DNA from 3 places in the Paenibacillus sp. NPDC056933 genome. Region 2 is predicted to be linked to each of the others. Evidence: riboswitches for the same ligand, from Rfam matches in the RefSeq annotation. Region 2 holds a riboswitch; each other region holds the start of a gene.
What was found. A riboswitch is a leader RNA that binds a small molecule or an ion and turns the genes downstream of it on or off. The one in region 2 is predicted to bind thiamine pyrophosphate.
Positions count from the first base shown of each region.

Region 1: linked by a shared signal. The riboswitch ahead of ACFTRD_RS16145 (thiamine phosphate synthase) and the one ahead of ACFTRD_RS00060 (ABC transporter ATP-binding protein) in region 2 are both predicted to bind thiamine pyrophosphate.
Region 3: linked by a shared signal. The riboswitch ahead of thiC (phosphomethylpyrimidine synthase ThiC) and the one ahead of ACFTRD_RS00060 (ABC transporter ATP-binding protein) in region 2 are both predicted to bind thiamine pyrophosphate.

Region 1 is NZ_JBHUQN010000002.1:258,345-268,288, reverse strand. It holds gene ACFTRD_RS16150 (ABC-F family ATP-binding cassette domain-containing protein) at 51-1,601, shown strand; TPP riboswitch at 1,738-1,847, shown strand; gene ACFTRD_RS16145 (thiamine phosphate synthase) at 2,152-2,742, shown strand; gene thiO (glycine oxidase ThiO) at 2,747-3,973, shown strand; gene thiS (sulfur carrier protein ThiS) at 3,970-4,173, shown strand; gene ACFTRD_RS16130 (thiazole synthase) at 4,176-4,943, shown strand; gene ACFTRD_RS16125 (MoeB/ThiF family adenylyltransferase) at 4,940-5,989, shown strand; gene ACFTRD_RS16120 (winged helix-turn-helix domain-containing protein) at 6,150-6,839, shown strand; gene ACFTRD_RS16115 (C40 family peptidase) at 6,972-7,472, opposite strand; gene ACFTRD_RS16110 (thiamine diphosphokinase) at 7,754-8,395, opposite strand; gene ACFTRD_RS16105 (trimeric intracellular cation channel family protein) at 8,585-9,253, shown strand; gene ACFTRD_RS16100 (low molecular weight protein-tyrosine-phosphatase) at 9,255-9,734, shown strand; gene ACFTRD_RS16095 (alpha/beta hydrolase) at 9,886-9,944, opposite strand, start outside.
Region 2 is NZ_JBHUQN010000001.1:4,346-14,289, forward strand. It holds gene thiE (thiamine phosphate synthase) at 234-899, opposite strand; gene thiD (bifunctional hydroxymethylpyrimidine kinase/phosphomethylpyrimidine kinase) at 899-1,711, opposite strand; gene thiM (hydroxyethylthiazole kinase) at 1,708-2,520, opposite strand; gene ACFTRD_RS00050 (ABC transporter substrate-binding protein) at 2,784-3,785, opposite strand; gene ACFTRD_RS00055 (ABC transporter permease) at 3,946-4,758, opposite strand; gene ACFTRD_RS00060 (ABC transporter ATP-binding protein) at 4,745-5,512, opposite strand; TPP riboswitch at 5,690-5,792, opposite strand; gene hisC (histidinol-phosphate transaminase) at 5,908-7,020, opposite strand; gene ACFTRD_RS00070 (ATP-binding cassette domain-containing protein) at 7,045-7,821, opposite strand; gene ACFTRD_RS00075 (ABC transporter permease subunit) at 7,846-8,631, opposite strand; gene ACFTRD_RS00080 (ABC transporter substrate-binding protein) at 8,659-9,714, opposite strand; gene ACFTRD_RS00085 (iron-containing alcohol dehydrogenase family protein) at 9,711-9,944, opposite strand, start outside.
Region 3 is NZ_JBHUQN010000004.1:458,068-468,011, reverse strand. It holds gene ACFTRD_RS26225 (HAMP domain-containing sensor histidine kinase) at 1-581, opposite strand, end outside; gene ACFTRD_RS26220 (response regulator transcription factor) at 574-1,269, opposite strand; gene ACFTRD_RS26215 (helix-turn-helix transcriptional regulator) at 1,353-2,303, shown strand; gene ACFTRD_RS26210 (zinc ribbon domain-containing protein) at 2,373-3,194, shown strand; gene ACFTRD_RS26205 (hypothetical protein) at 3,736-3,903, shown strand; gene ACFTRD_RS26200 (aspartate/glutamate racemase family protein) at 4,118-4,810, shown strand; gene thiC (phosphomethylpyrimidine synthase ThiC) at 5,020-6,804, opposite strand; TPP riboswitch at 7,171-7,284, opposite strand; gene ACFTRD_RS26190 (IclR family transcriptional regulator) at 7,404-8,147, opposite strand; gene ACFTRD_RS26185 (alpha/beta hydrolase) at 8,505-9,533, shown strand; gene ACFTRD_RS26180 (Fe-Mn family superoxide dismutase) at 9,732-9,944, shown strand, end outside.

The DNA of each region.
Region 1 (9,944 bases), on a different contig from region 2:
AGGTTTCGGAACGATAGTAATGTCCAAATAGATAGGAGCAACCTCATCTTATGAGTTTATTGTCAGTTGAGAACGTGAGTCACAATTTTGGCGACCGCACGTTATTTAAAAATGTTTCTTTTCGTTTACTCGCCGGAGAGCGTGTAGGCCTTGTGGGTGCAAATGGTGTGGGCAAGTCCACATTGATGAACATTCTTACCGGGAAATTGTTAAAGGACGAAGGGAAGGTCGAATGGACCCCAAAAGTTCGCTATGGATATCTGGATCAGCATACCAAGCTAACACCAGGCAAGACCATTCGTGACGTGCTTAAGGATGCGTTCCTGCCCTTGCTTGAGTTGGAAAAAGAAATGATGTCTATTACGGATCAGATGGCAGACGCCGATCCGGACAAGCTTGAATTGTTGCTGGAAGAAATGGGTGATATTCAGGAACAACTGGAGCAAGGTGACTTTTATTTGATTGATGTGAAAGTGGAAGAAATGGCAAATGGACTTGGCTTGTCCGCCATCGGTCTGGATCGTGACGTGGCTGCGCTTAGTGGTGGTCAGCGTACGAAGGTATTGCTTGCCAAGCTTTTACTGGAGAAGCCTACAGCTCTTTTGCTGGATGAGCCGACGAACTATCTCGATGTAGAGCACATTGAATGGCTGACGCGTTACCTGAAGGATTACCCGTATGCGTTTATTCTGATTTCGCATGATACGGAGTTTATGAATGAGGTCGTTAACGTTATATATCATCTGGAATTTGCCAAGTTGACGCGTTATGCAGCGAACTATAACAAATTCCTTGAAATGGCTGACATGAATAAAGCGCAGCATATTGATGCTTATGAGAAACAGCAGGAATTTATCAAGAAACAGGAAGATTTTATTCAGCGGAACAAAGCCCGCGCTTCCACTTCCGGTCGTGCCAAGAGCCGTGAGAAGCAGCTTGGCAAGATTGAACGGATCGATCGTCCAGACGAAGCAGCCAAACCCACATTCAAATTCAAGGATGCCCGGGCGAGTAGCAAAACCGTCTTTGAGGGTATTGATTTTGAAATTGGATATTCATATGCATTATTGCCTAAAATGACGATGACGATTGAGCGTGGCGAGAAAATTGCCATTGTTGGGTGTAACGGTGTAGGTAAATCAACTCTGCTGAAGACCATCCTTGGGAAAATCCCGCCAATCAGTGGTAAGACATTCTTGGGTGACTATCTGGAAACAGCCTATTTCGAACAGGAAGTGCGTGCAGGTAATATTACTCCGATCGAAGATGTGTGGAATGAATTTTCTCATCTGACACAGAATGAAGTCCGGGGCCATCTCGCACGATGTGGATTGAAAAATGAGCATATCACCCGTCCGCTTAACGCGCTTAGTGGTGGAGAACAAGCAAAAGTTCGTTTGTGTAAGCTTCTGATGCGTGAAAGCAACTGGATTTTGTTCGATGAGCCGACCAACCATTTGGATGTGACAGCCAAAGCAGAGCTAAAACGCGCCTTGCAAGAATTCAAGGGTACCGTGCTGCTCGTATCACATGAACCTGAGTTCTATGAAAGCTGGGTAACCAAAACATGGGATGTTGAAGCTTGGTCCGAGAAACAATAGTATGTATCTTCGAACCTCGAACAAGATCAGCTACTTTTATAACTACATCAAACCTAAGCAATGAATGAACAACGTAATCCATGGAAATGTACGGTGACAAAAAAAGGTGTCTATGGTAACATAGGCTACAACTTCATATGAACACTAGGGGGGCCGCGCGATGCGGCTGAGATGGAAGAATTAGATTCCGGACCCTTTGCACCTGATCTGGATCATACCAGCGTAGGGAAGTGGCCGTTTCAACTAATGACAAAGTGAGCAATTATCGTTGATTTTATTGCGATGTTGCCTGCAGTGTGAAACATGCATATACACATTGTTACAACTATGGGTTCCGTAGTTGTTATGCAGTGAGTAACCGTATGCAGCAGTCATTCAGTTGATCCATGAATTCTAAATTCGTGGCCACTCCCCTGCGGAAGTGGCTTTTTTTGTTGTTTATATTAGTGTAATCACATGCAAGAGGAGGGCGAACAAGACGAAAATCTTCCACGAACATGTAACAAGACGATCATTCGAACTGCATGCTGTTTCACCAGGGAAAGGTGACATGAACTCTTTTTTGCATGCTGCCATGGATGTTTGGCGCTGGGTCGATTATATCCACATTCGAGAAAAAAAACTGACCCTGGAGCAACAGATGCAATGGGCCCAAAGCCTGAAAAAAAAGGGTGTTCCATCTAACCGAATCATCATGAATGGCTCAGATCAGCTGGCTCAACATGGGTTGTTTGGTGGTGTGCATTGGGGCCAAGCTGCTATTCATAGCTACGATAAGGAGCTGGGGAGAGTTGATCGGCTTCGCGTAGGGGTGTCGGTTCATTCTCTGGAAGAAGCAAGAGTTGCAGAAGAACGTGGGGCGGATTATCTCTTTTACGGGCATGTGTACGCCTCACCCAGTAAACCGAATTGCGAGCCTAGAGGACTTGCTTCGTTGGCTGAGGTATGCACCAAAGTTTCAATTCCAGTGATCGCGATTGGTGGGATTGGAACTGAGAATATTGCTGCTATTCGAACTGCTGGCGCCAAAGGGGCTGCGGTAATCTCTACGATTTGGAAAAGCAATAACCCGGAACTGGCAGCAGCTTCATTGCGGCGGGCGATCACGGATTCACAGAAGTACGCCGAACCAAGGAGATGAGATCATGAGAGAGGGAGCAAGAAGTATAAGGAAACGTTCAGGTTATCATCCAAGAGCAGTATCAAGGAGTAAACTTGGATCGGAAATTCGAGGCAATCTTCATGCTGAAACCATTATTGTAGGCGGCGGAGTGATCGGTTGTGCCATCGCATGTGAACTCGCTACCCGAGGCCATGATGTTCTTCTGGTTGAGCGTGCGCGGATTGCTGGGGGAACTTCCTGTGCAGCCGCCGGGATGCTTGCTGCTGACAGTGAGGAATTCACTCATGCCGTTATGGCGAGGCTCGCGAAGGAGAGCAGAGAATTACTTCATAAACAGAAGGAACGAATCAGTTCACTTAGTGGAGTGGAGATGGGTTTGCAGCAATATGGGTTTATTACTCCCTTTCGTTCATACAGTGAGGTCAGCAATTACAAAAATAGCAGATCTTCGAACTCCTCTGAAGAACCTTTTTGGTGGGATCGTGTCTCTGTCCAACAGGAAGCATCATGGTTAAACAGGGATATCTATGGTGCATATTACAGACCTTCCGAGAGCGAGATCCTTCCTGTTAATCTCACGCAGGCGTATGTCAGGTCGGCTCAAGCGATAGGTGCAAGGGTTATGGAAGGCATACAGGATGTACGTTTGCATATGGATGTGAACGGAGTTCAAGGGATCCAAACTTCCATTGGAACGATGACATCGAAGAACGTCATTGTTGCAACAGGGTTACATGGAGAAGAGTTGATGAGGCATGCAGGACTGATTTTGCCTGTTTTGCCTGTGAAAGGAGAGATTGCAGCGGTGCATTTCTCACCTCGCCACATCGGATACAGACCTGACAAAACGGTGTATGCAGATGATATATATATTGTCCCAAAAGCCAATGGAGAAGTGTGGCTCGGTGCAACGAGCCTTCCCGGAAGAACAGACACAAAAGTCTCGGTTCAGGGAATTCAGAAGCTGCTTACAGCTGCGACAAGCTGGGTGCCTGGCATGAAGGAAGCACATTTTCTCCGAGCATGGGCGGGTGTTAGACCTTCGACTCCGGATGGATTGCCCTACATAGGGGCTTGTGAAAGTATTCCCGGGTTATTCACTGCTTTTGGACATTATCGTAATGGCATACTGCTTAGTGCGATTACGGGCAGCTTAATGGCTGATATGATCTACGGTAAAACTTCCGAAGCGTTGGGAATTCAGGACCTTAGTCCGGATCGTATGAACCGAAAGGAGATATTGCAGTGAATATCATTGTCAACGGACAAACCATGCAAATTGAAGATAGCTTAAATCGTGTGGACAAATTGCTCCATTCGTTTAATCTGCAAGTAAAAACCGTCGTGGTTGAATTGAATCGGCAAATTTTAACGCGGGAATACCATGAGACGACGGCATTAAGAGACGGAGATCGGATTGAAATTGTACATTTTGTGGGAGGCGGTTAACTATGTTGAGGATTGGGAATTATACGTTCGGGTCTAGACTATTTCTGGGTACAGGCAAATTTTCGGATTTGGAAGTGCAGAGCCAGGCGGTTGAAGCTGCAGGTACGGAAGTGTTAACGTTCGCTGTTCGGCGTTTGAATCTGGAAGATCGAAACAAACAACATTTTCTGGACACGCTGGATTTGAAAAGGTATACCCTGCTCCCCAATACAGCGGGTGCTTCAACGGCAGAGGAGGCAGTGCGAATCGCTGAACTTGCTCGTGCTTCAGGACTTTGTGATATGATAAAAGTGGAAGTCATCGGCGATGGAATCACATTGCTTCCTGACCCGATTGAAACGTATAAAGCATGTGAGATATTGCTTGAAAAGGGATTTACGGTACTGCCTTATATCTCGGATGATGTTATTCTGGCCAAGCGATTGCAGCTGCTCGGTGTACATGCTGTCATGCCAGGGGCTTCACCCATAGGGGCGGGGAGAGGAATTATTAATCCCTATAATCTGGAGATAATTATTGAACAAGCCGTCGTTCCTGTCATTGTGGATGCAGGACTTCGAGCACCCAAAGATGCGGCTCATGCGATGGAATTGGGAGCTGACGGTGTATTGTTGAATACGGCTGTCTCCGGATCTGGAGACCCAGTGAAGATGGCTAAGGCCATGAGAATGGGGGTTGAAGCAGGCAGACTGGCTTATGAGGCAGGCATGATTCCCGTTAAGCGTTACGCGGCAGCAAGTAGTCCGGCGGAAGGAATGGTTCATACATGACAAATCAGACACGACCCTTCGAGCAGGCAGACCGTTACTCCAGACAGGAACGGTACGCTCCGATCGGTAAGGAAGGTCAGCACAGATTGAGTAACAGCAGAGTATTAATTGTTGGAGCGGGTGCGCTTGGCACCGGCATTGCAGAGTCAATGGTACGTTCAGGTATTGGCCACATTACCATTGCAGATCGTGATTATGTGGAGTGGAGCAACCTCCAGCGACAACAGTTATATGTAGAACAAGATGCCATTCAGCGAATGCCCAAAGCGATGGCAGCCGAGAAGCGCCTGTCTGACATTAACTCTACCGTTGAAGTTGTAGGCAAAGTAATGGACGTGAGAGTGGATGAACTGGAAGAATTGGTTCAAAGTGCAGATTTGATCATGGATGCAACGGATAATTTTGATACACGTTTATTAATTAATGACATGTCTCAGAAGTACCGCATTCCCTGGATTTATGGCGGATGTGTCGGCAGTTATGGAATTACCTACACGTTTCTGCCAGGAGAAACTCCATGCTTAAACTGTTTGTTAGGTGAGGTTCCGTTAGGTGGAGACACCTGTGATACGTCAGGTATTATCCCTCAAGCGGTGCAGATGGTTACGGCAAATCAGACAGCTGAAGCCATGAAGTTACTTAGTGGCAATTCAGATGCATTGAGACGCAAGTTACTGTCATTTGACGTGTGGAGGAATGAATACATATCCATTAACGTTGACGGTGCCAGAAAAGCAGATTGCCCATCATGTGGTGAAAAAGCTACATATCCGTACCTGTCTGCCTCCAATCTGGAAAAAACAGACGTGTTATGTGGAAGGGATACAGTCCAGATCCGCCCTTCACGCCAAATGAAACTGGATTTGCAACAAACGGCTGTTCGTCTGGGGAAACTGGAGGAAGGCAAAGTGGAAGCCAATCCGTTTCTGGTGTCTTTTACAACTGGAACGTACCGAATGGTCATTTTTCAGGATGGGCGGGTTCTTGTTCATGGAACAAAAGATTCCGCAGAGGCCCGTACACTGGTTCACAGATATTTTGGTTGAAACATAATGCTCTGAGTCTGTTCCTTCGAGGAATGGACTTTTTCATTTTACGGCATGATAAACATACAACATTGCTGCGATGCTACGTGATAACAAGAAGAAATTGACCGCTCGCAAGGGAACCATGCAGCAAGCGTATAGAGACAGGCCGGGTGAAAAAATGAAAACATCCATGTTACTGGTTGGCAGGGGAGAGCAGGTTACAATTATTAAAGACGTATTTTGTGCTGAAGGATATCATGTTGAACTAATGGAATGGTCTGAATTGAAGCGTGGTTCCAAAATACCATTGATGGAACTGAGCATGATCATATTAGTTAATGAAAAAAATCAGGAAGATCAGGTGAAGGTTGGACTGGAATCGTTAGTACAGATTGGCGCGATTTCTCCACTTCTTGTTATAACTCCCAAGATCTCTCCTGAATTAATCGTGGAATGGCTGGACTATGGTGCTAACGATGTGATGGAAGAGCCAATATATCGTAATGTGCTGATGGCCAGAGTGCGAAATCTGTTACGTGTGTTTGCACATGTCTCACAGGAAGATGAAGAAGTCATTGTAGTGCATGATCTAAAAGTGAATCTGCGTTCACGTCGAGTAAGTCGAGCAGGTGAATATCTAATGCTTACTCCGAAAGAATACGAATTGTTGGAGTTTCTTGCCCGTCATGTCAACGAGGCATGTGCGCGGAGCGTCATTTTAAGGGAAGTTTGGGGATATGATTTTGCAATGGATACCAATGTGGTAGACGTATATATCAAACATTTGCGGGTAAAGGTGGATAAGGGAAGGGACATGAAATTAATTCATACGGTTCGTGGAGTCGGCTATATGCTGCATACCAAATAAAAGAGTTTGTTTAACAAAAACGGATCATGTTTACCACATACCTCCAGTTTGGGAAAGGCGGTTTATCGGGTAAATATAAAAGGACCGGATCATTAGATCCGGCCCCACTCGCTTTGTTATTTTCGAAATAAACTACAGTACGCGGCGAGCTTTGATATAAGTCTTTTTCCAGTTCCCCGAGTTCAAATCGGAAAGCGTTACACCAGGAGAACCGTACGTGTGCAGAATTTTTCCGTTTCCTGCGTATACACCAACGTGAGTAATATTGGAACCTGTGGAACGACTACCACTGGAGAAGAATAGCAGATCTCCAACTTGCAGATTTGCTTTGGACACAGCTACGCCTTCTTTGGATTGCTTAACGGATGTACGCGGCAAGTCTACACCATACTTTTTGAAGATGTATTTCATAAAAGAAGAGCAGTCAAAATTTCTGGTAGTAGAAGTTGACGCACCAAATTTATATGGAATTCCTGTGAAGTTTTTACCATAGTTTACAATTTGTTGTCCTGTGGATACAGAAGCGCTTGCTGCCTGTGCAACAGGTGCATGAGTCATTAATACAGCTCCAAAACCTAGTGTAGCGCACAACCCGACGGTTACGGCCTTTTGGACAAAGATGTTTGTTTTCATGTGAGTACCTCCAAAATTCGTTTTCGTTTAGTTGCTAGAGCGAGTATAACAGCTTTGTAACAGCCTAAAAATTGGATGAGTAGCGAAAAAGCTTAGAGCCGCAACGGTTTAGGTTTGTTTATTAAAATACCATTAAAAATGTCAAAAAATTAATCATTGACGAGTCACCCCATGTTTTAAACACAGAAAAGACCCTTGATATCAAGGGTCTTTTGACGTTTTGACGATTGTTTTTAACCATAATTATAGATTACAGAATCGTAATAAGTATATTCAAAAAGTTAATCTTTGCTCTGAATAATAAGCAATAACCCGCTTTCGATCGAGACGTTCCCCGATTTTCCAAGCAGTTTGTTACTAATTCCCAAAGACTGCCCCATGCGTATGGTGGCATGATCTAACGGGTACATGAATCCCTCCAATGTAATACCGGTCACTTCATTGGTTAGTGGCAGCAGGGAGATATATTCATAACCACGGTCTTCCACAAAAGCTTCGGAGGTCGTTAGCATCATATAATTGTGTTCATCCTGAAGTGTACAGGAAATATGATGCTGCATAGCGCGAACCATAATATGTACGTTGGCGAGTGTGTGATCCATGCGTGTACCTGTTGCACCCAGCATCAGAATATCGGTAGGTTCAAGATCCAGCGCTGTTTCAAAAGCCATCTCGGTATCCGTCAAATCTTTATGAACGGGGTCGCAGGTGATGATTCGCTCGCTATGCTCACGTACAGTTTCGCGCTCCTGCTCGGTAATAGAATCAAAATCTCCAACAGATATATGAGGTTGAATCCCATGTTCTATTAGAAATAAGGCACCGCGGTCGGCTGCGATTATAGTATCGTCTTTACTGATTTCTTTGAGGAACTCAGGAGAAAGGCTTCCACCTGTAAAAATAATAACTCGTTTCTTAGTCATTCTATTTCATCCTTCCTGATTAATGAAGAAACTGGTTCCCTTCTTATACAATGTGGTCGACCTGTACAAGAATCATTCACAAAACCAGTATAATCCACAAAATGTAGTTGCACAATTTCGATCCTCGCGGATACAATGGGTAGAGCGACATGGAGATGACTTGAAAAGTGAGGTTTGAACAGGTTGGACTTGCACATTTTTGAAGTATTCAGCATTATAGGCACCATTGCCTTTGCAATGTCAGGGGCCTTTGTAGCAATGGAAGAAGAGTATGATATTTTGGGAGTACTGGTGCTTGGTCTTGTCACCGCATTTGGAGGCGGCGTGATTCGTAACGTGCTGATTGGTGTACCTGTGACAACACTATGGAGCCAGGGTGCGCTTATCATGCTGGCCCTTGTATCTGTAGCCATAGCATTCATACTGCCTCTCAAGTGGATTGGTCACTGGAAACGTACGGAAGCGCTGTTCGATGCGATTGGACTTGCGGCTTTTGCGATTCAGGGTGCATTATATGCGGCCAATATGGGGCATCCCATTAGTGCAGTTATCGTAGCCGCAGTAATGACCGGAATAGGCGGAGGGATCATTCGTGATTTGCTGGCAGGACGGAAACCGCTTGTGCTGCGTGATGAAATCTATGCCGTCTGGGCAATTACAGCTGGTTTTGCGATCGGCATGGGGTGGTTCACAACGAATGTTGGGCTGCTAATATGCTTTGGTGCTGTTGTGTTCTTTCGGATGTGTTCGGTTCATTATAAATGGAAACTGCCCCGTCGTTCTCTCGTACATAAAGAGAGTGTGAAACCTCAGGCAACACAACCGGCACTTAACCACACTTTGAGTAAGGGGGAATAACATGATTCACGTTTTGTTTGTATGTTTGGGCAACATTTGCCGTTCTCCGATGGCTGAGGCTGTACTGCGACACAAAGTTAAGGAAAAAGGTTTGCATCAACTGATTCAGGTAGACTCGGCAGGCACAGGAGACTGGCATGTCGGTAAACCGCCGCATGAAGGTACCCGTAATTTGCTTGATTCGTATCGGATTTCTTATGCCAATATGGCCGCAAGACAATTCGAGAGTGCAGACTTCTCACAATTTAACTACATCATATGTATGGATGATTCCAACGCAGCGAACGTACGTAATGTTCCAGGGGGAGAAGAAGCTGAACTGATCAAATTGATGGATTTGCTCCCTGATGAAACACTTCGTGAAGTGCCTGATCCATACTATACAGGGAATTTTGAAGAAGTGTACAGGCTCGTTGATGCGGGCTGTGACGCGTTGCTGGAACGGATTGAGAAGGAGCATTCATTGGTTGAACTGCGGTGAAGTTTGCTGTATATTTACAAGCGAGATAGAAGAGAAGAAGATGGACCAAGAAAGCAGGAGAGCCTGCTTCTTTTTTTGAATTGATTTGTAAGCGGTGTCATTTGGAGGTGAAACAATAGCGGCATTTCAGCCGCCTGTTGAAGTTGTTGAATTAATGTTCTTGTAGAAAATAAAGCAAAGCTTCGGGCAGTTCCTTCTGCCAGAATCCCC
Region 2 (9,944 bases):
GGATAAATGATTGAGTAAATGTGTAAATTAAATGAATGATTGAGAGGTTGGATAATTTCAACAATCAGTTAGCTTAGGGCGAGCAGGAGCGCTTCTTGTCAATGTTGTAGACTGTTGCGCTGTAGGGGAGTGCGCCTGCCTCCTCTGTTATGGAGAGGAGGCAAGGCGCTTTTATGTGGGCTGCACCATCTATTCGGTGCAGCCCACGGGCTGGCGGTGCAGGGAGCGCATGGCTACGCCTGCATCCCGCGCACCGCCGCAGCGAACTGCGCAGCCGCTGCGCGCACGTCGGCCGCGCCCGCGATGGCGGAAATGACGGCTACGCCGTCGGCTCCTGCCGCCATCACGTCGGCCGTGGTATCGGGCGTAATGCCGCCGATACCCACCACCGGAACTGCGATGCCTGCGGCGCGCAGTTCGGCAACCCCGGCGGGGCCCAGCACAGCGTGGGCATCCGCTTTGGACCGCGTCGGGTACATGGGCCCGACGCCAAGATAGTCGGCGCCCGCCTGCACCGCACGGCGGGCTTCCTCCGCGGAGTGGGCGGATACGCCAAGCATCCGCCCTTCTCCGATGCGGGCGCGTACCAGCGCCGCGTCCGCATCGTCCTGGCCGACATGCACACCGTCGGCCTCCACTGCCACAGCCAGCTCCACATCATCGTTCACGATGAACGGTATCCCGTGCTGGCTGCACACCTCGCGAAGCCGCATCGCAAGCGTGATGCGTGCTTCGCCAACCAGAGCGCCTGTTCCTTTTTCCCGGAACTGGAACAGCGTAATGCCGCCAGCGATGGCTTGGCGCAGCACCTCCACAGGGTCACGCGTGGTATTCACGCTGCCCATCACCAAATACACCTGCATCGCGCGTCGTACCGCTTCTGCATCCAGATGACGCATCACTGCTCATCCCGCAGTCTGCGCTGATACGCAAAATGATTCGTTGGCCCATGTCCGGCCCCGATCCCCAGCTCATCTTCGATGGCTGCCTGAATGAATGCTCGCGCGGTCTTGACGGCAGCCAGCACAGCTGCGCCCTTCGCCAATTCGGCAGTAATGGCCGCAGAATATGTACATCCCGTACCATGGGTATGTCGAGTCACCACCCGAACGTTCTCCAGGTAATGAAAAGACTGTCCATCATAAAGCACATCGACAATCATGCCACTTCCCTCATCATGACCACCTTTTACCAAAGCATACGTAGAGCCCATCTGAACAATCCGCCTGGCGGCTTCTTCGCGCTGACTCAGATTGGTGATAGACATTCCAGTAAGAAGCTCGGCTTCCGGGATGTTCGGTGTCGTGATCAGGGCATGAGGTAGCAATGCTGTAATTAGCGCCTGAATGGCCTCTTGTTGTAGCAGAGGGGCTCCGCCTTTGGCAACCATAACCGGATCGATGACCAGATTGGACCAGCTGTATTGCTGCCATTTCTCGGCAACCAGCCGAATAATCTCGGCACTATAGAGCATACCCGTCTTCACTGCTGTAGGTTGAAAATCATCACCGGTCGAATCCAACTGTTGAGCAATACCTTCATATGAGATGGGGAAGACGCCCTGCACACCGGTTGTATTTTGGGCAGCGATAGCTGTAATTACAGTCATGCCGTATACACTGAGCTCCTGAAAGGTCTTCAGATCAGCTTGAATTCCGGCGCCGCCGCCATTATCGGAACCAGCAATCGTCAAAGCCTGCGCAATACTCATTGTGCACCTCTATCAATCCGGCGAACCTGTGCCCGCTGCGCGAGAATGTCAGGTGTTACTTGGGCCAGTTGGTTCAGCAATTCGATCTGGAAGCTGCCCGGTCCAAGGTCAGCGGTACGTTCCGCCGCAATCTCTGCTGCAACGCCATAGAAAGCGAGTGCCTCCACAACACTGCTCAGCAGGTCGTCTCCCGGTTTCGCTATGGCTGCAAATGCACCAATTACCGAGCTGAGCAAGCAGCCTGCACCAGTCACTTGGGTGAGCAAGGCATGTCCATTACTCGTCAGAAAAGTCGTTTGCCCATCCGTAATGACATCCTCGCGTCCGGTAATGACGACCACACAGCCGAGTTTTTGTGCTGCACGTTCCGCTATTCCGATTCGGTCTCCCTCACCTTGACCTGCATCCACACCTTTGATGTTCCAACGCTCGCCGATGACATTGGCGATTTCGGCCACATTGCCGCGCAATACCGTGAGGCGAATCTCGCGAACGAGCATCTGAACGGTTTCCGTTCGGTACGCGGTTGCGCCAGCTCCAACCGGATCGAGCACAACAGGCACGTTATTTGCATTAGCCGATTGCCCAGCCAGGCGAATCGCTTCAACTACTTTTTCGTCCAGTGTGCCAATGTTGAGTACCACCGCTCCCGACATCTTGGCGACGTCAGCCACTTCTTCAGGCGCATAGGCCATAAAGGGAGATGCACCTAGTGCAAGTAAACCGTTGGCTGTAAAGGGAGCAACGACAATATTAGTAATGTTATGAACAAGTGGATTTTGTGTACGAACACGTTCCAGATAAGACATATAAGATCCTCCTTATAAATATGCAATCTGATTAATAGAAGCAGACAGGGCAGGGTTGCCCTTATATCAGTTGTTAATTCTGCAATGTTGTTGAATTGGGGGGTTCCAATGAATGATAGGAATTGAATCCCGAAATTACTCAGGTGGACGACAGCAATAATGAATCGACAACTTTCAGATTTTGATTGATCTCATCCCGCAAGCGATTCCTTACTCACCCTGCAAGTTGATAAAAGCATCCTCAGCCTTCACGGAATCGGGAATCAATTCACTTTGAACCAGCCATGCACGTACGTTTTCCCAAGAAGAGGCGTCCTGCCCGCCTTTTCATTCATCAGTGGCAGTAAAATATTTAGGCTTTTGGTTTCGATCTCCGGGTCAAGTGGAGAAGTTTCGTTCTCATGCGCGAGCAGAATGTTCAGTGCGTCCTCGGGGTGCTCTGTCACATATTTTTGTCCTTCCTGCATCGCTTTGATAAAGCGGGTAAGCTGTTCTTTTTTCGCTTCAATGCCTGCATCACTTGCAGTCAGTACCAGCTCATAATAATCAGGTACGCCGTAATCGACGGGATTGATTGATTTCACAGCGTGGCTTTCCTTTTCCAGAATCAATTGCTCATGGTTAATAAAACCGCCGATAATGGCATCTGCCTGCCCGGAAGCCAGGGAAGGAATCAGGTCAAATCCCACATCTACCAGATTCATCTTGTCGGGATTACCTCCATCCTGACTGATCATGGTACGCACCATGGCTTCATACAGAGGAATTGAGGAATAGCCGACCGTCAATCCTTCAAGATCTTTAGGCGACTTTACTTTACCGTCTGCTTCAGTCAATAGATGAACGAGTGGATGCCGAACGACGGCCGCAATGGAACGTACAGGAATGTTCTCCCCGCGCGCAAGCAAAATTTGCGGCTGGTAGCTCAGCGCCAGATCGATTTTTCCGGCAGCAACCAGTTTGAGTGAGTCATTGGTGTCGGCAGGCATCTGAACATCAACATCCAGACCTTGATCCGCGAAGTATCCTTTCTCCTGAGCTACATAGATGAAGGAATGCACTGCATTCGGGTACCAATCAAGCATGATGGACAGCTTGTCTTTGGAATCTACTGACGTTTCGGTCGCAGATGATTCTGTATCTTTTGTATTGGAAGCTGAATCCGTAGCAGGCGTGTTGGTGCCCGTCTTGCTGCATCCGCTAACGATCAGCAACAGGGCTATGAGCAGGAGAGGGAGCAGGGAATATATATGCTTATTATTCATTACGTAAGTTCCTCGTTTCTTCCTTGTTATCTGTTATGAAATTCATAAAATTCTACATACCGGTGATTGGAAACCGATGTGCTGCAGTGGCCTCCCAGCGGATAGTAAGGGGAAGACGCTAAGTAAGATAAACCTGTCCCGTCAGGTCTACCTCCGAAAGTTATCCAGCCTTTCTTCTACCTGCATGACGTGGTGCACCGAATCTTCTCTCCAGCCATGCAATGTGTACAAACAGGGCGATACCAAGCAGGGATAACAGCACAATAGCGGCGAACATCGCATCCGTGTTCATGTTGCTCGACATTCTGCGACTGAAATAACCGAGACCCTTGCTTCCACCGAGCCATTCCCCAATCGTTGCACCGACCACACAGTACACCACAGACATTTTTAGTCCCGAAAAGAAGGAGGGAAGGGCATGTGGAATCTGGAGTTTGCGAAAAATATCCCACTTGCTGGCCCCCATCGTCAGCAGCAGTTCACGCTGCTCCGGATCACCCTGACGCAGCCCATCGTAGGTGCTAACTACAATCGGGAAAAATGCGATCAGGAATACCACCGCAACTTTACTCCACAGCGTGTAGCCAAACCACAGGATGAAGACGGGGGACAGGGCAATCAACGGAATCGTCTGACTGATCAAGATGAAGGGATATAACGCTTTTTCAATCGACCGATTCATATACATACCTGTTGCAAGTGCAATTCCGGCACCAATAGACAAGCCAAAACCAACGACAACTTCCATCAAGGTAGCGGGCAGATGTGTAGCCAGCAGAAGGTGGCGATGTTCATACAGCGAACTGGCAATCGCCGTCGGGGCTGGAATGATGAAGGAAGGCACCCATCCCATATGCACAATCCACTCCCAGAGGGCAAGCAGCAAGATCATGAGCAAAAGAAACAGACCATAACGGGCAAGCCAACCTCTTACGCTATGCTTCATGCTATCTCTCAAATTACCGTCTCGCATGCAATTGTTCCTCCAGTAGTCGTCTCATCTGAACGAGAGTCGGTTCGTAGATCATGTCCGAATGTCTTGGACGCGGCAAAGGTACCGTCAGATCCTGCAACTGTTGGCCTTGGCCCACCGGAGTTAACAGGATAATCCGATCACTGAGCAGCAGAGCTTCTTCAATGTCATGCGTGATGAACAACACGGTTTTGCCCAGGCCTTCCCACAGCTCCAGCAGCCACCGATGCATCTCCCGTTTGGTCAGGGCATCGAGTGCGCCGAATGGTTCATCCAGCAGCATGAGCTGGCCGCCTGTCAGCAAAGTACGAAAAAGCGCGACACGCTGGCGCATGCCACCCGACAGCTCGTCCGGGTAAGCAAGCGTGTAGCCGGATAAGCCAAATCTGTCGAGCCCAGCGAGAATGTCCGCTCGCATCCTTGCCTTATCCTGCCGCCCTGAAGCAAGTTCGGAGGGGAGCATGCAATTCTCCATGACGGTTCGCCAGGATAACAGGAGGTCCTTTTGCGGCATGTAGGCCACCTGGCCCAGTCGCTTTTCTTCTTGAACCCAAGGAATTTCAATGATTCCGTGGGTGGGCTCAAGCAAGCCTGCCAGCAGCTTGAAGAGGGTGCTTTTACCGGAGCCGCTGGAGCCGATGATCGAGACGAATTCTCCTCTCGCTACACGCATCGACACATTGGAGAGCACGGGGGAATCCCTTTTTCCCGGGAAAGCATAGCTCATGTTGTGAATGGTGATGTCGTCACCCATTTTCTCGCTTCCTTTCCTCCTCGTTATCAAACAAACAGCAAACTGCGGGATCTCTAATTACACCTTCTGATCTGCCCGCAGAACGCGAAAAAGACCCACCCATTTCCGGAGAAATGAGTGGGTCTGTAAGTTCAAATCACATTAAATTTCATCATCAACATGAAAAAATCCACTTACTGAAAGGCCGCTCCACTTCCCTCCGCTGGTATGATCCAGATCAGGTTCAAAGGGTCCGAATCGTTCGATTCGTCTCAGCCGCAAGGCTCCCCTAGTGCAATGTTCAAGATATGCAGTTGTGTACTCAGCATATATCATAAAGAAGCGGAATGTAAAGAGCCGGATCAGGCAGGTCGTGGTGAGGAAGATAAATGAATGAGGGAGAAGTCATATACCGACTAGGGAATGAGTGCGCCCAGCTCACGGATCAGACGGGCAATCTGCTCAGGTGTACCAATCGTAATCCGAAGCCAGGTAGGCATGCCGAATTCGGCACCGCCGCGAACAGAGATGCCTCGATTCAACAATTCTCTGGTAATGGGGCCACTGTCCTGTAACAGATCAACCATGATGAAATTCGTTTCGGAAGGGATGTAGGGTAATTTCCACTGATCAAAGGATTGCATTAACGTTTCCCGTCCCTGACGATTGTAGTGCAGGCAATGAGAGACAAATTCATGATCATCCAAGCTGGCCGAAGCAGCGGCTTGGGATGTGGCTGTCAGACTGATGGGCAGCTTGACCCGGTTAATGCCTTCAATGATGCTTTCATTCCCGATGCCATATCCGATTCGCAGGCCGGCCAGCCCATATATTTTGGAGAAGGTCCGCAGAATAATCAGATTATTGTACTGTTCCAGCAGCTTAACCGTATCCGGATAATCTTCGCTTTCCGCGAATTCATAATATGCTTCGTCCAGGACAACCACGACATGGGAGGGAACATGTTCGAGTAAACCAAGCAGGGCATCTGCCGTGAAAATGGTTCCGGTCGGATTATTCGGATTGCACAGCCAGATGATTCGGGTTGAAGCATTGATCCGTTGCCGGAATTGCTCCAGGTCCAGCGAATGGTTGACCAAAGGCACTTCATGAATAACACCGCCTGCCAGCAGCGTAGCACCTTTATACCAGTTAAAGGAGGGCACAGGAATGAGTGATTCCTCGCCGGGATTAAGATAAGCTTGGGCGGTAAGGGTCAGTAGCTCGAACGATCCACTGCCAAATACCAGTTGGGAGGTACGCACACCCAGCCGCTCCGCAAGTTTGTCACGCAACAATTGGCTGGAACCGTCGGGGTATTGTGCCAAAAGATCGGAGCCCAGGGATCGGACTGCTTCCGCAGCCAAGGGAGAAGAGCCAAACGGATTCTCGTTCGCTGCGAGTCGATCGACGCTTTCCAGTCCCAACTCCCGCCGAATCTGTTCCATGGATTTGGCAGGCGTATAGGCTGGAATTTGATTTAACAGGTCTTTGACAGGAGGAGAGGGAATGGGTGAAAGGGATTGCATGATCATACCTTCTTTCCAGTAGAATTAGATCGAGAATGATATCTGTTTCTGGGCAATCTGCTGTGCTGTTTCTTGTGGAGGAGTCAACAACCGATTCAGAATCAGGTTTTCAAAATGAGCAAACCCGCTATCCCGAACGCGTGGCCGCTCCAGCGTAATTCGGGTATCCATCGTTATATGACCATCCTCGATTAACAGTACCCTGTCAGCAAGTGCAACCGCCTCGCTGACATCATGAGTGACCAAAATGACGGTCAGCCCTTCTTCTACCCACAAACGTTCGATTAATTGCTGCATCTCAATACGGGTCAATGCATCCAATGCACCGAGCGGTTCATCCAGCAGCAGTAATCGCGGATGACTCGCGAGTGCCCGTGCCAAGGCGACACGTTGTTTTTGCCCGCCTGATAATACTCCTGGCCAGTCACCTTCACGCTCTCCAAGTCCTACATTGCGAAGCGACTGGCGTGCATCCTCCTTGTTCTTGTCGGGGATGCCCAGCCGTACATTGTCGAGCACGGATTTCCAAGGCAGCAGCCGGGCTTCCTGAAACAGAAATCGTGTCTCAGGTGCTGTAGTGCCAAGCTTTCTGTTACCCAGCATAATGCTTCCAGAAGAGGGGGGTTCCAGCCCGGCGATCAGACGCAGCAGCGTACTTTTGCCACAGCCGCTTCGTCCAACGATGGCTACAAACTCCCCTTGTCTCACACTGACGTTGATGTCGGATAGAATCGTGCGCTGATCATACGATTTCTGGACCCCATCCACTTGAAGAAAGGGGCTGATCTGACTTGTGCTCATGGATTCATTCACGCTCCTTTGGCTTTACTTGCGGGATAAAGCCGGGTTCCAGCGCAGCCAGCGCCGTTCCAGCCATTTGGCGATGGTATCGGACAGCTTGCCCAGCAGGGCATATAGCAGAATGCTTAAGACAATTACGTCCATTTGCATGAATTCCCGCGCGTTCATCGCCATGTATCCAATCCCCGCATCCGCTGCAACCGTCTCGGCTACGATAAGTGTCAGCCACATGATGCCAAGTGCGTACCGAATACCCACCAGAATGGAAGGCAGCGCACCAGGCAGGATAATGTCCTTATAAAGGGACCAACGGCTGAGGCCATACACTTTGCCCATTTCAATCAGACCGGGATCGACCGACCGTATGCCGTGGAACGTATTCAGATATACCGGAAAGAATACGCCCAGGGAAACGAGAAATAATTTGGCTTCTTCACCGATCCCGAACCACACAATAACGAGGGGGATCAAGGACAGATGCGGAATGTTACGGATCATCTGGACCGAGGAGTCGGCGATCTTTTCCGCAAGAGAGGAGATGCCATTCAGTACACCCAGCAGGAAACCCAGACCTCCCCCGATGACGAAACCTCCCAAAGCCCGCCTGGCGCTGATACTTATATTGTTCAGCAACTCACCGTTACGAAGCAGACGAAAGAAGGCCTCCAGCACCTGAGCGGGACGGGGCAAAATATTGGCTGCAACGACTCCAGACGCAGTGAGCCATTGCCACAGAGCCAGAATGAGCAGTGGTACAACAAAAGGAATACATTGGTTAAACCATGCCCGGTTAAAAGTGTTAGAACGCACGTTATACATACCTCCTTGCTTCGTTCGTTATTGGCTACCAGGAGCTGGAAGCTGATCACTAAGAGCGTCGCTCCAGAATTGGCTCACGTCCACTGCCTGCTCAAAAATACCCGCTTGCTGAAACGTATCCGCAACGTCCTGTTCGGACTGGATGGCCTCGTCGGATATTGAAACAATGCGTGAGGACCGTTGTGCTTCTCCATCGGTGTAGGTTTTAAGCGCTTGTTCCACAGGCTGGTGGGTGTTGTCTGCTGTAATTTGAGCCCATTCATTCTTATTTGCCCGCGCCCAATCATTGAATTTGTTGATTCGCTCCAGATAATCGGCAAGGGCCTTTTTCTGTTCCTCATTCGCAATAGCTTGATCGGAGGCGGCTACAAGGAAGCTGCCTGACAGGATATCTTTGGCGCTGGCGATCGTCGTTGCTTCATTCTGATGTGCGGAGATGATGGCATTGCCGTAACTCGCAAGGGCATCCACTTTTCCGCTGATCAGGGCGCTGAGTCCATCGGCTGTTGTAAGTTCAACCGGACTGATGTCACTCCAGGTTAATCCGGCTTCCTCCAGCATTTTGAGCAGGAAATAGTGGGCCGTTGTATTTTTCACAAAAGCAACTTTCTTGCCTTTCAGATCGGCAACCGATTTGATCGTTGAACCTTTGGGAACAACAACCTCCTGATTTAAGGTACTGCCTTGTTGTACCGCAATAATTTTGAAGCTTCCACCGTTGGCAGCCTGAGAAGCAAAAATGGGCGGGATTTCACTGGTTACACCGAAGTCCAGTTGGTTTGCAGCCATCGCTTCAAGGATCAGGTTTCCTCCCTGGAATACGTTATAAGTGACTTTATAGGGGGTGTCATCGAGTCCGGCGGCTTTTAGCCCCAATTCGAGATTGCCCCATCCGGTCTGACCAACCCGTATGGTAACGTCACTATTCGAAGCAGCTGATGCCGCTGTCGGTGTTGTGCCTGTACCTGTAGCCTGATGATCAGCTCCTGTAGAGCAGCCCGATACAATCAGCAAGAGAAGTGCGCTCACAAGCGCGGTTAAAGGTAGGGAGTAACGGCGATTTCGACGAATCATAGGGAAGAAACCTCCTTGGTATGTGAAATGCTCTCACTGGAATTACCGGACTCACTGAATTTGCTGGATGCAATAAACGCTCGGCCGATACGGTCTGCCTGAAGAATGGCTTCGGTTACCTGCGCTGTGCTAACTCCGAAGGACAGATGTACCGCACTGCCTTCCCGCAGTTGTAGTCCTGCTGCAATGCGTGCAGCAGCTTCCTGAGACTGTTGTTGTATGCCAAGTTG
Region 3 (9,944 bases), on a different contig from region 2:
ATCAGTTTCTCCAAACGCTGGGATTTGGTAAACGCAATGGATGTGAAGTGCCTAACCTGCTCCTCCGTTAGTTGATCATCTTTCACCAACAGATCCAGATAACCCAATACGGAAGTTAACGGGGTTCGCAGATCATGCGCCAGGTTTACTACCAGCTGGTCCTTGCTGTTCTCGGCAAAATCTCCTCGTTCTACTGCTTCCTTCAGTTTCTGACTCGCCAGATTTATATCCTCCGCAATAGCGCCCAGCTCATCCTTCGTCGAAATCTGCACGCGGTGCTGGAAATCCCCACTGGCGAGATGCCGAATACCCGTAGAAATGTCTTTGAAATAAGTGACATAAGGCTTGGTAAACCAGAAGAAAAACAGGATGGCAAGCGGAATGAACAAGATGAGGAAAAAGTAGATATCCCCTATACTTCTCATAAAATGGCGATACTCTGCGAGCGGATCTTCTGCGCGCACACCCATGTAATAGTATTGCATCAGCTTATATACACCAAAGGTAATCGCGCCAGACGCAAGCATGCTTAAACCAAGCAACAGAATCATGGTCGTTCGAAAGCTTCTGCGTTTATTCATTGAACGTGTACCCCACACCCCAGATCGTTTTGATAAACTTGTTCTTGTCCACATCTTCCCCCAGCTTCTTGCGCAGGGTCCGAATATGAACCATAACGGTATTACCGCTCTCGTAATAAGCCTCTCCCCATACCTGTTCAAAGATGCTCTCCGCACTGAACACCTGTTTGGGATGGCTCGCGAGCAGATACAGGATGTCGAACTCCTTCGGTGTTAACTCTACTGGTTTGCTGTACAGGGTGACACTATGCTGATCTGGAGAGATAATGAGCCCGCCTTTTTCCAGAATGGAGCGCTGGACCGGTGCAGACTGGCTGAATTGAAGCGAACGGCGCAGCTGGGAATTCACCCGGGCAACCAGCTCCATCGGGTTGAATGGCTTGGTCATATAATCATCCGCACCCATCACGAGCCCGGTGATCTTATCCATATCCGAGGTTTTGGCACTCAGAAAAATGATAGGCAAGTGGTAGTGCTCCCGAATTTTGCGGGTGACCTCATAACCATCCATACCAGGCATCATAATATCCAAAATGGCTAAATCTATCGCTTGTGTCTGCACGGCTTGGACCGCCGCTTTCCCATCGAATGCCTTAATGATGTGATATCCTTCTTTTTGCAAGTGCAACGCAACCAGATCTGCGATCTCAACTTCATCATCTGCGATCAAAATCGTAATACGCTTCATTGCTTATTCCACTCCTATATGTGATGCTCAACAATATAACATATCTGAATCCAACTTATAAATGATTGAAAGGAATCCAATATATGAAACTGGACCGTTTATTAGCTATTGTCGTGCTGCTGATCAATCGCGGCCGTGTACAAGCCAAGGATCTGGCGGACACGTTTGAAGTATCCATCCGCACCATCTACCGGGATATAGACACACTGGGTCAGGCGGGGATTCCTGTCGTCACCTATCAGGGTGCAAGCGGCGGTATTGGCCTTGCAGAAGGCTACCGGCTTGACCGGAATGTACTGACCGACAAGGATCTGGCCTCTATTGTCACTGCGCTGCGCAGTGTCTCCACTTCTCATACGAATGTGGCACGGGACTTGTTGATGGAGAAACTCAGCAGTATCGTGCCTGAAGCCAAGAATGAGGATTTTCAGGCCAATACCAGCCGCTTCATTGTGGATTATTCGATGTGGACGCATCCCGAAGAGCTGCAAATCAAGCTTCAGCTCATTGAGCAGGGCATGGATCAACTGCGGCCTATCACATTTACCTATTGCAGTGCCGAGGGTACCCAGACCCATCGAACGACCGATCCGCATACCCTTGTGCTCAAAAAGCATTCCTGGTACCTCTATGCGTTCTGTCACGAACGCAACGAGTTCCGCATGTTCAAGCTGGTCCGTATGCGAGACGTTACCCTTGCACAAGGGAGCTTCGAACGCAAGCCGATTAACCTGCAGGACAAGCCCTGGCAGCAGGATTGGGCTACTCCGGATAATAAGGTGGGCCTGAGCCTGAGATTCCATGCCCGTATCCGCCACATAGCAGAGGAATGGTTTGGCATAGAAAACGTCGTTTCGGATGGTGAGGGGTATTATATCAGCCAGGTCGCATTTCCGGAGGACAACTGGCTGTATGGGTTCATTCTTGGATTTGGTGCAGATGTCGAAGTACTGGAGCCTCTGCATATTCGAGAGGGGATTCGTAGAATCGCTGAACAGATTGTGCAAAATTATAAAGCTCCTCCCCTAACCTGACAGACAGATGTCCAGTTCCTCCCGTTATACTTTTACTATATTCACGCTGTACATAACGAGGAGGAATTGATGATGAACGTCACCGTATGCCAAAGCTGCGGAATGCCGCTTACGACCCCCGCCCAATTCGGAACAGAAGCGGATGGTAATGCAACCCGCGAATACTGTATCTACTGTTACAAAGAGGGCAAGTTCGAGCAGCCCGATATTACGCTGGAGGGCATGATTGAAATGTGCACAGCCATCCTGGACCAGGAAGGTATGGACGAGGAATCCGCAAGGTCAATGCTGCGCAACCAACTCCCTTTTTTGAAAAGATGGAGTACCTCTGCCTCTGAACGGAGTGCGGCATTTTCGGCAGAAAATTCAAATGAGCCTGCTCATCCCGGTCGGCTAGATGGCGATAACACTCTATCTGGCCAACCTGTTCGGTATGTCACACTGCCAGGGAAACGCCTTGCAGGTGTGTCGGCCAGAACCACCAACGCCATTGAGATTAGTGGCAAAGGCTGTATTCAGGGTCTCTGGAACAGCTACTTCGCTTCAGATCATCAGCCAGCCCCTGAAGCGGCCCGCTATGGCTGTTACGCAGACTATACGGATGGTATAAATGGAGAATACACCATACTGGTGGGGCATGAGGTAGATCCGGAAGAAACATTGCCTGAGGGAGTGAATTCCGTTGAGCTGCCGCCTGCGACGTATGCAGTGTTTACCTCCAGAAAGGGACCGATGGCCGAAGTTGTAGGTGAAGCCTGGGGTGCGGTGTGGGCCTGGAACAATCAGGGGGAGCGCACGTTTACCGGCGATTTCGAATTGTATGATGAGCGGAGTCTCGATCCTGAGAACGTACAAGTAGATCTGTATATTGCTGTTCGGCAAGAACAATAAGAAAAAAGTGATTATGTTCATTTCTTCATTCCAATTGGACCGTTTCGATCTATATTTTAGCCATTGAATACCGTTCACTGGATTTTGCAAAATGCGGTTAGGCCGTCAGGTTTTCCTGGCGGCTTTTTGCCATACTACGTTATCTCCCCCTTCGAAAATTGCCCTAATATGCACCCGACAACCGACCATGGTACCAAGTTAGTTAGCTTGCGTCGTACCTATGCAGCCAGACAATAGGTCTTAATTTTGACCCATTGGCATTCTCAAAACTGGGTCTATTCACTTAAATACCGCTTCTATCCTCCCATAAGAAACCTCACATATGCAGTCCTTTCCTCCTGAATTTCCCCAAAAACGTTTACATCTCCCGAATACGGGGTAAAATCACTACAATCCAATTGGAATTACACCTTAAGTTGCCTGTTTCGTCTAACAAGTCACATATACCTATTTGCGTAAAAGGGACGATAACTCGCCGGAATACATAATCTAATAAAAATCACATATGCATATTCGAGAATGCATTAAAGGAGGAACCAAGATGATCCGCATGCCTATTCAGCAAATGATCCCGTACCACCACCAGTATCCGCGCAACACGGCGACCACTGCTCCCAAAAAGGAGAATGAGAACACTCAAGGTCTATCCTTTCATGAAATTCTGCAGCAAAAAATGGCTAAAAAGAATGCTTCCCCTTCACTGCGATAAATGAAATGAGGAGCGAATTCATACTCGCTTCCTGTATATTCACCGTTCTTCTGCGAAGTTGCGGATGAACGGTTATTCGCGTTTTCACTTTAATTGCTGTTACATCCGCATTATACATATGTACAATCTATTGTCACATCTCTATAAACCTCTATAATGGGTTAAATATTTGCGGCACTTATTGAGACAACATAATCCATTTCAGGGGGAAAATATGATGATGACCATCGCCTGTTTTCACGCTCATTATTCCAACATTGCACTGATCGAAGAAGCACTCGTTCTCTACGATGTTGAGCTCGTACACTATGTTGATCCGGGTCTGGATCGCCTCAAACATGACGCTGATTTCACCGAGGCAGTTACATATGAGAAAGTATCACAGACGCTGCAATGGATCGCACACTGTCATGCCGACGCCATCCTCGTCACTTGTACCCTGTTTGCGGCTGTACTCGGGCAGGAGGCACAGCATGTTCCCATTCCAGTAGTCGGCATTGATGATCCATTACTTCAGGAAATGAAACGGGTACCGGGGAGATTCATATTGGCGTTTACCAACCCTGCAACGATTGAAGGAACGATGGCGCGGGTGAATCAGGCTTTGCAGCAAGATGATGAACATGAGCAGCTGCACGAGGCCGTGACCATGGGGACTGAAGCGGTACTGATCCCGGGGGCATTTGAGTTAATTATGCGAGGCGATAAGGAAGGCTATCTAGCGGCGGTGAGTGCTGGATTACAGCAAATTGCTGAGCAGTTCCCTACTAAAAAGGTAATAGCCGCTCAACTGTCCATGGCTCCCGCAGCGGCGCGTGTCACCGCAGATACAGACATGTTGATTTATAGTCCATTGGCTTCGCTTGCGGCGTATTTGGAGAAGAATTTGAACATAATTCGGCGTTAGGTAAGTTTGTGAAGTAAAATAAAAAGACTCTCGAATGAGAGGCTTCCGAATGGTATAAAGCTGATAAAAAATATGCTGTGTTGAAATCCTTGTCCTTCGAAATGAAGTGTGCGCGCCACGTACCCAAGTTAAAGCCGCTCTTCTCCGCGATCACGGAGAGGAACGGCTTTTCACTATGTCAGGCTGTCCAGATTGCGTTGTAACGACGCCTAGGAGCGTGTCCGGTATTCCTCTGCCTTTTCCTGCATGCCCGCAGCCACGGCCTCATTCTCGGACAGTCCCTTGTCCGCGGCAAAGGCACGAATATCTTGCGTTATACGCATACTGCAAAATTTCGGCCCGCACATGGAGCAGAAATGGGCTTCCTTGGCCCCTTCGGCTGGCAGCGTCTCATCATGATAGGACAGCGCTCGTTCCGGGTCCAGTGACAGGTTGAACTGATCCCGCCAGCGGAACTCAAACCGTGCCTTGGACAGCGCATCGTCCCGGCGCTGGGCACGCGGGTGACCTTTCGCTAGATCGGCGGCATGAGCAGCGATCTTGTAGGCAATAACCCCTTCCCGTACATCATCCTTGTTGGGAAGACCCAGATGTTCTTTTGGCGTAACATAACAAAGCATCGACGTGCCGAACCAGCCGATCATCGCTGCCCCAATCGCTGAGGTAATGTGGTCATATCCTGGTGCAATATCGGTTGTCAGCGGTCCCAGCGTATAGAACGGCGCCTCCTTGCAGATCTCCATTTGCAGATCGACATTCTCCTTAATCTTGTGCATCGGCACATGTCCCGGACCTTCGATCATCACCTGCACATCATGCTTCCAGGCAATCTGCGTGAGTTCACCAAGCGTAACCAGTTCAGCCATCTGGGCTTCATCATTGGCATCGTAGATGCTTCCCGGGCGCAGTCCGTCCCCTAGAGAGAACGCCACGTCATACCTTTTCATAATTTCACAGATTTCTTCAAAATGGGTGTACAAAAAATTCTCCTGATGATGCGCAAGGCACCATGCTGCCATAATGGACCCGCCCCGTGACACAATGCCGGTCATCCGTTTGGCGGTCATTGGAATATATCGCAGCAGCACGCCGGCATGAATCGTAAAATAGTCCACGCCCTGCTCTGCCTGCTCGATGAGCGTGTCTCGATACAACTCCCAGGTCAGCGCTTCAGCTTCGCCATTCACCTTCTCCAGCGCCTGATAGAGCGGCACCGTGCCAATTGGCACAGGTGAATTGCGGATGATCCATTCCCGGGTAGTGTGAATGTCTCGACCTGTGGACAGGTCCATCACTGTGTCCGAGCCCCAGCGCACGGCCCATGTCATCTTCTCCACCTCTTCCTCGATGGAGGAGGATACGGCAGAATTTCCGATGTTAGCGTTGATCTTCACGTGAAAATGACGCCCGATCAGCATCGGTTCACTCTCCGGGTGATTAATGTTCGACGGCAGGATGGCCCTGCCACTCGCCAGCTCCTGCCGCACAAACTCCGGCTCCACCCCTTCACGAATGGCAGCGAACTCCATCTCCGGCGTGATGATTCCCTGCCTTGCATAATGCATCTGGGTCACGCAGCGCCCAGCCTGTCCCCGCAGCGGTTTACCTCGTAAGCCAGGATATTCTTCGGCTCCAGCTCGCTTCCCGCCCGGTTTCAATCCGTTATCCTCCGGTTTTACCGTTCGTCCCTGGTAGGCCTCAACATCTTGACGCTCCGTTATCCAGCGGGTACGCAGCGCGGGCAACCCTGCCCGGATATCGGCATGAAATCCGGGATCAGTCATTGGTCCGCTCGTATCGTAGACACGCAGCGGCTCGTTATGCTCCACCCCTTGGGGAGTATTCGTGTCATGAAGGGCTATTTCACGCTCCGGTACAGCAATGTCCGGTCGTGAGCCCTGAATGTACACTTTGCGGCTGCCCGGGAAGGGCTGAACCCGTCCGGCCGCACCTGTACTCTTTTCCAACGGCTGATCCTGCTCGTCTTGTCCCATCGTTCTGTTCTCTGTACTCATCGCTCTTGTCTCCTCCTCATTGGTAATCGACTGGATTGATAGCTTTGTGCACAGTCCCGGATCATCCACAACACAGAAAAAGAAAGAGCGGTCATACGTCAGAAGATAAGGACATCACATTCCAAGTAATACAGACAGTGGGGCAAAAGCACTTCCTACCCAACGCTCGCGAGCCGCTCTGAGCACATGGTCCAAAAAACAGCTCTGGTATCGTCGTTCGCCTGTATACGGTATATAAAAAAAGCCGGTTCCCAAGGGAACCGGCCTATGTCCATCACCACTCATGCAACTCATGCAGGCTCCAGAGCGGAGTCCATCCATAAGTCACATATGTGGTGTTCGTGGTCGTATCGCCGATTACTTCCCTACGCTGGTATGATCCAGATCAGGTGCAAAGGGTCCGGAATCTCATGCGATTCCGTCTCAGTCCGGACAATTCGGACTCCCCCAGTAACGTTAACAAGTTGCAGCATATACGCTGCAGATCCATATTCAGTTATGCTGGCCTGTGAGGCCGTCCATTACAGAGTAGCGTATTGAAATAAAAAAGACAACCTTTATATTCCAGAAATCTGAAATCAGGACAGCATAAGCCCCATCTGTGTGGCAGCTTCCTTCAACACAGGTGCGTATTCGTGCAAGGTCTCCTGGGACAGGCGGCTAACTGGGCCGGATACCGACAAAGCGGCAGCGATATTACCTCTGCGGTCCATAATAGGGACAGAAACTGCTGCTGCTCCCGGCTCACGTTCCTCATAACTTGTTGCGTATCCATGCTCACGAATGTCACCCATCTGTGCTAGATACACTTTGGGATCGATAAATACAGGCCATTCCGGCCCATTCATCAGATCCTCACGGTCCTCTTCGGTCGCAAAAGCCATCAGCACTTTGCTGGACGCTCCCACGGATAGCGGCAGCCTCACTCCCACCGGAGCCACACGGCGAATCGCTTGATCACTCTGCACGGCTTGAATCCGAATCCGCTCACTGCCATCACGCAAATACAAACTCACCGTTTCGCCCAGCCGATCTCTTAGCCGCTCCATCGCAGGAAGGAACAGAATGGCTGGATCATCGCTGCGTGACATATGTGCAGACAGCTCCCATATGCGTATGCCGAGTCGGTACTTCTCGGTTGCTGCATCACGGATGACGAATCCTCGTTCCTCCAAAGTTGCCATCAGACGGTGGACTGTACTTTTGTGCAGACCGATCTGGCTGGCAATTTCCGTGAGTCCCAGATCACTGCGGGTTGTAAAACATAATAATATATCCAGCGCCCGTTCTACAGCCCGGACGGTTAACTTGCGGTCTTCCATGGATGTTATCCTCCTCATGTTTCATCACATGAAACTCGGTTACATAAATTATATGAGAAACGGTCTCATCTGTAAACCAGAAGCGCCAATATGGAATAGGGAGAAGTGTAAATATTTTCTTTTTATAAATATAAATCCCCTGCAATTTGCACCCTTAGGAAATGTTAACCATATATCTTCAGAACTATATAACAATTGCGTAACAAATGCCTCCAATCAATTGACTTTGACTATATTGGAACATACGATAAAGATATATTAAATTCAGCTTTTGCTTCATAAGTAGTCAGAAAAATCATTTATCCGCTCTGTTCGTCTCGTTGTTATCTTCATTTGATTTTAAAAGGAGGGGCAATCATGTATCAGACATCCCAGAGCGAAGCCCCGCTGCAAACGAAAGTGTCCGATCTGCCCTCTTCGTTATCACCGAGGCTGATCCGGTTAAAACATATTGTCGTGGCGTTATTGCTCTCCGTTGTATTTTTTCTGCTCTTTTGTTTCATTGCACTACACGGGTATATTGCCTGGGTATTATCCAATCCAACTGTAGCGCCTGTCTTCTCCAATCCCATGCAGGCCAAGAACATGAAGTATCAAGACATCACGTTCCCGGCAGCTGACGGCAGTCGAACCATGCAAGGTTGGTATATTCCGGCAGATGATAATGCAAATAAAACCATCATATTCAGCCATGGATATGGTGCGAATCGTGAGGAAACCTGGGTTCCGATGTATGATCTGGCCCATTATGCTCACCAGCTCGGATTTAATGTGGTGATGTTCGATTATGGCTTCGCCTCCCAGGTGAACAAGGCCGTCGCTACAGGAGGTAAAGCCGAGTCCCAGCAGCTGCTTGGTGCCATTCAATTTGCCAAGCAGCGCGGAGCTCAGGAGCTTGTCGTATGGGGCTTCTCCATGGGTGCCGGTACGGCCCTCCAGACTGGACTTATTACCAAAGATGTGGATGCGATGATTCTGGACAGCACGTTCCTGCTCGAACCAGATACACTGTATCACAACATCCATAATCAGATTGACCTGCCACGTCAGCCTACGCTGGAGATTATGAACCTGCTGTTCCCGATTCTGAACGGAACCGGATTGCAGCAAATTCCGTATCAGGAAGTGAAAAAAGAAGATTATCCTTTCCCGATCTTCTTCATTCATGGTACCGAGGACGAGAAAGCCCCTTACCCCATTGCGGAGCTGCTTGCTGCCAACCAGACCAATCCGTATTCCGATGAATGGATTGTGGACGGTGCGCATCATGAGTTGATCTTCCGGGAGCATCCGAAGGAATATCTGCGCCGTGTCTCCACATTCCTGAGTCATGTGACGAAGACCAGCAGCGATGATGTGGATAATACCAATAACGGAGAATCGTGATGATTCGGTAATTCAAGAGCCCTTAGGGGCTCTTTTTTTTATGTACACATAGGACAACATGCCGGGAGAATATACTCTTGGGACGTAATTAAAGACAGCTCTAACTTCTACATTAAAATGGAGCGAACCGGGCGATCCGTTTTTATTTCTGCTGTTGGGTCTGAATTTGAATTCAATTTGAATGGAGGTTCACCGTATATGAATTGGTATGGATATGGGCATCTGCTGCCTCTGCGGGTACTCGAAGAGATCCGTTTCTGGAAAGAGCAGGAGAAAGAGCATACGATTGTTTTGCGAGCACTGGTTCCTGAGCTTGAGTCCTCTTATGTCAAGCTGCTTGAGGAATGGGAGGCTACCTTTGCGAATAGTGAGCGAACGGCAAATCAACTGCTGAAGCAGCTCCTGCCAGGA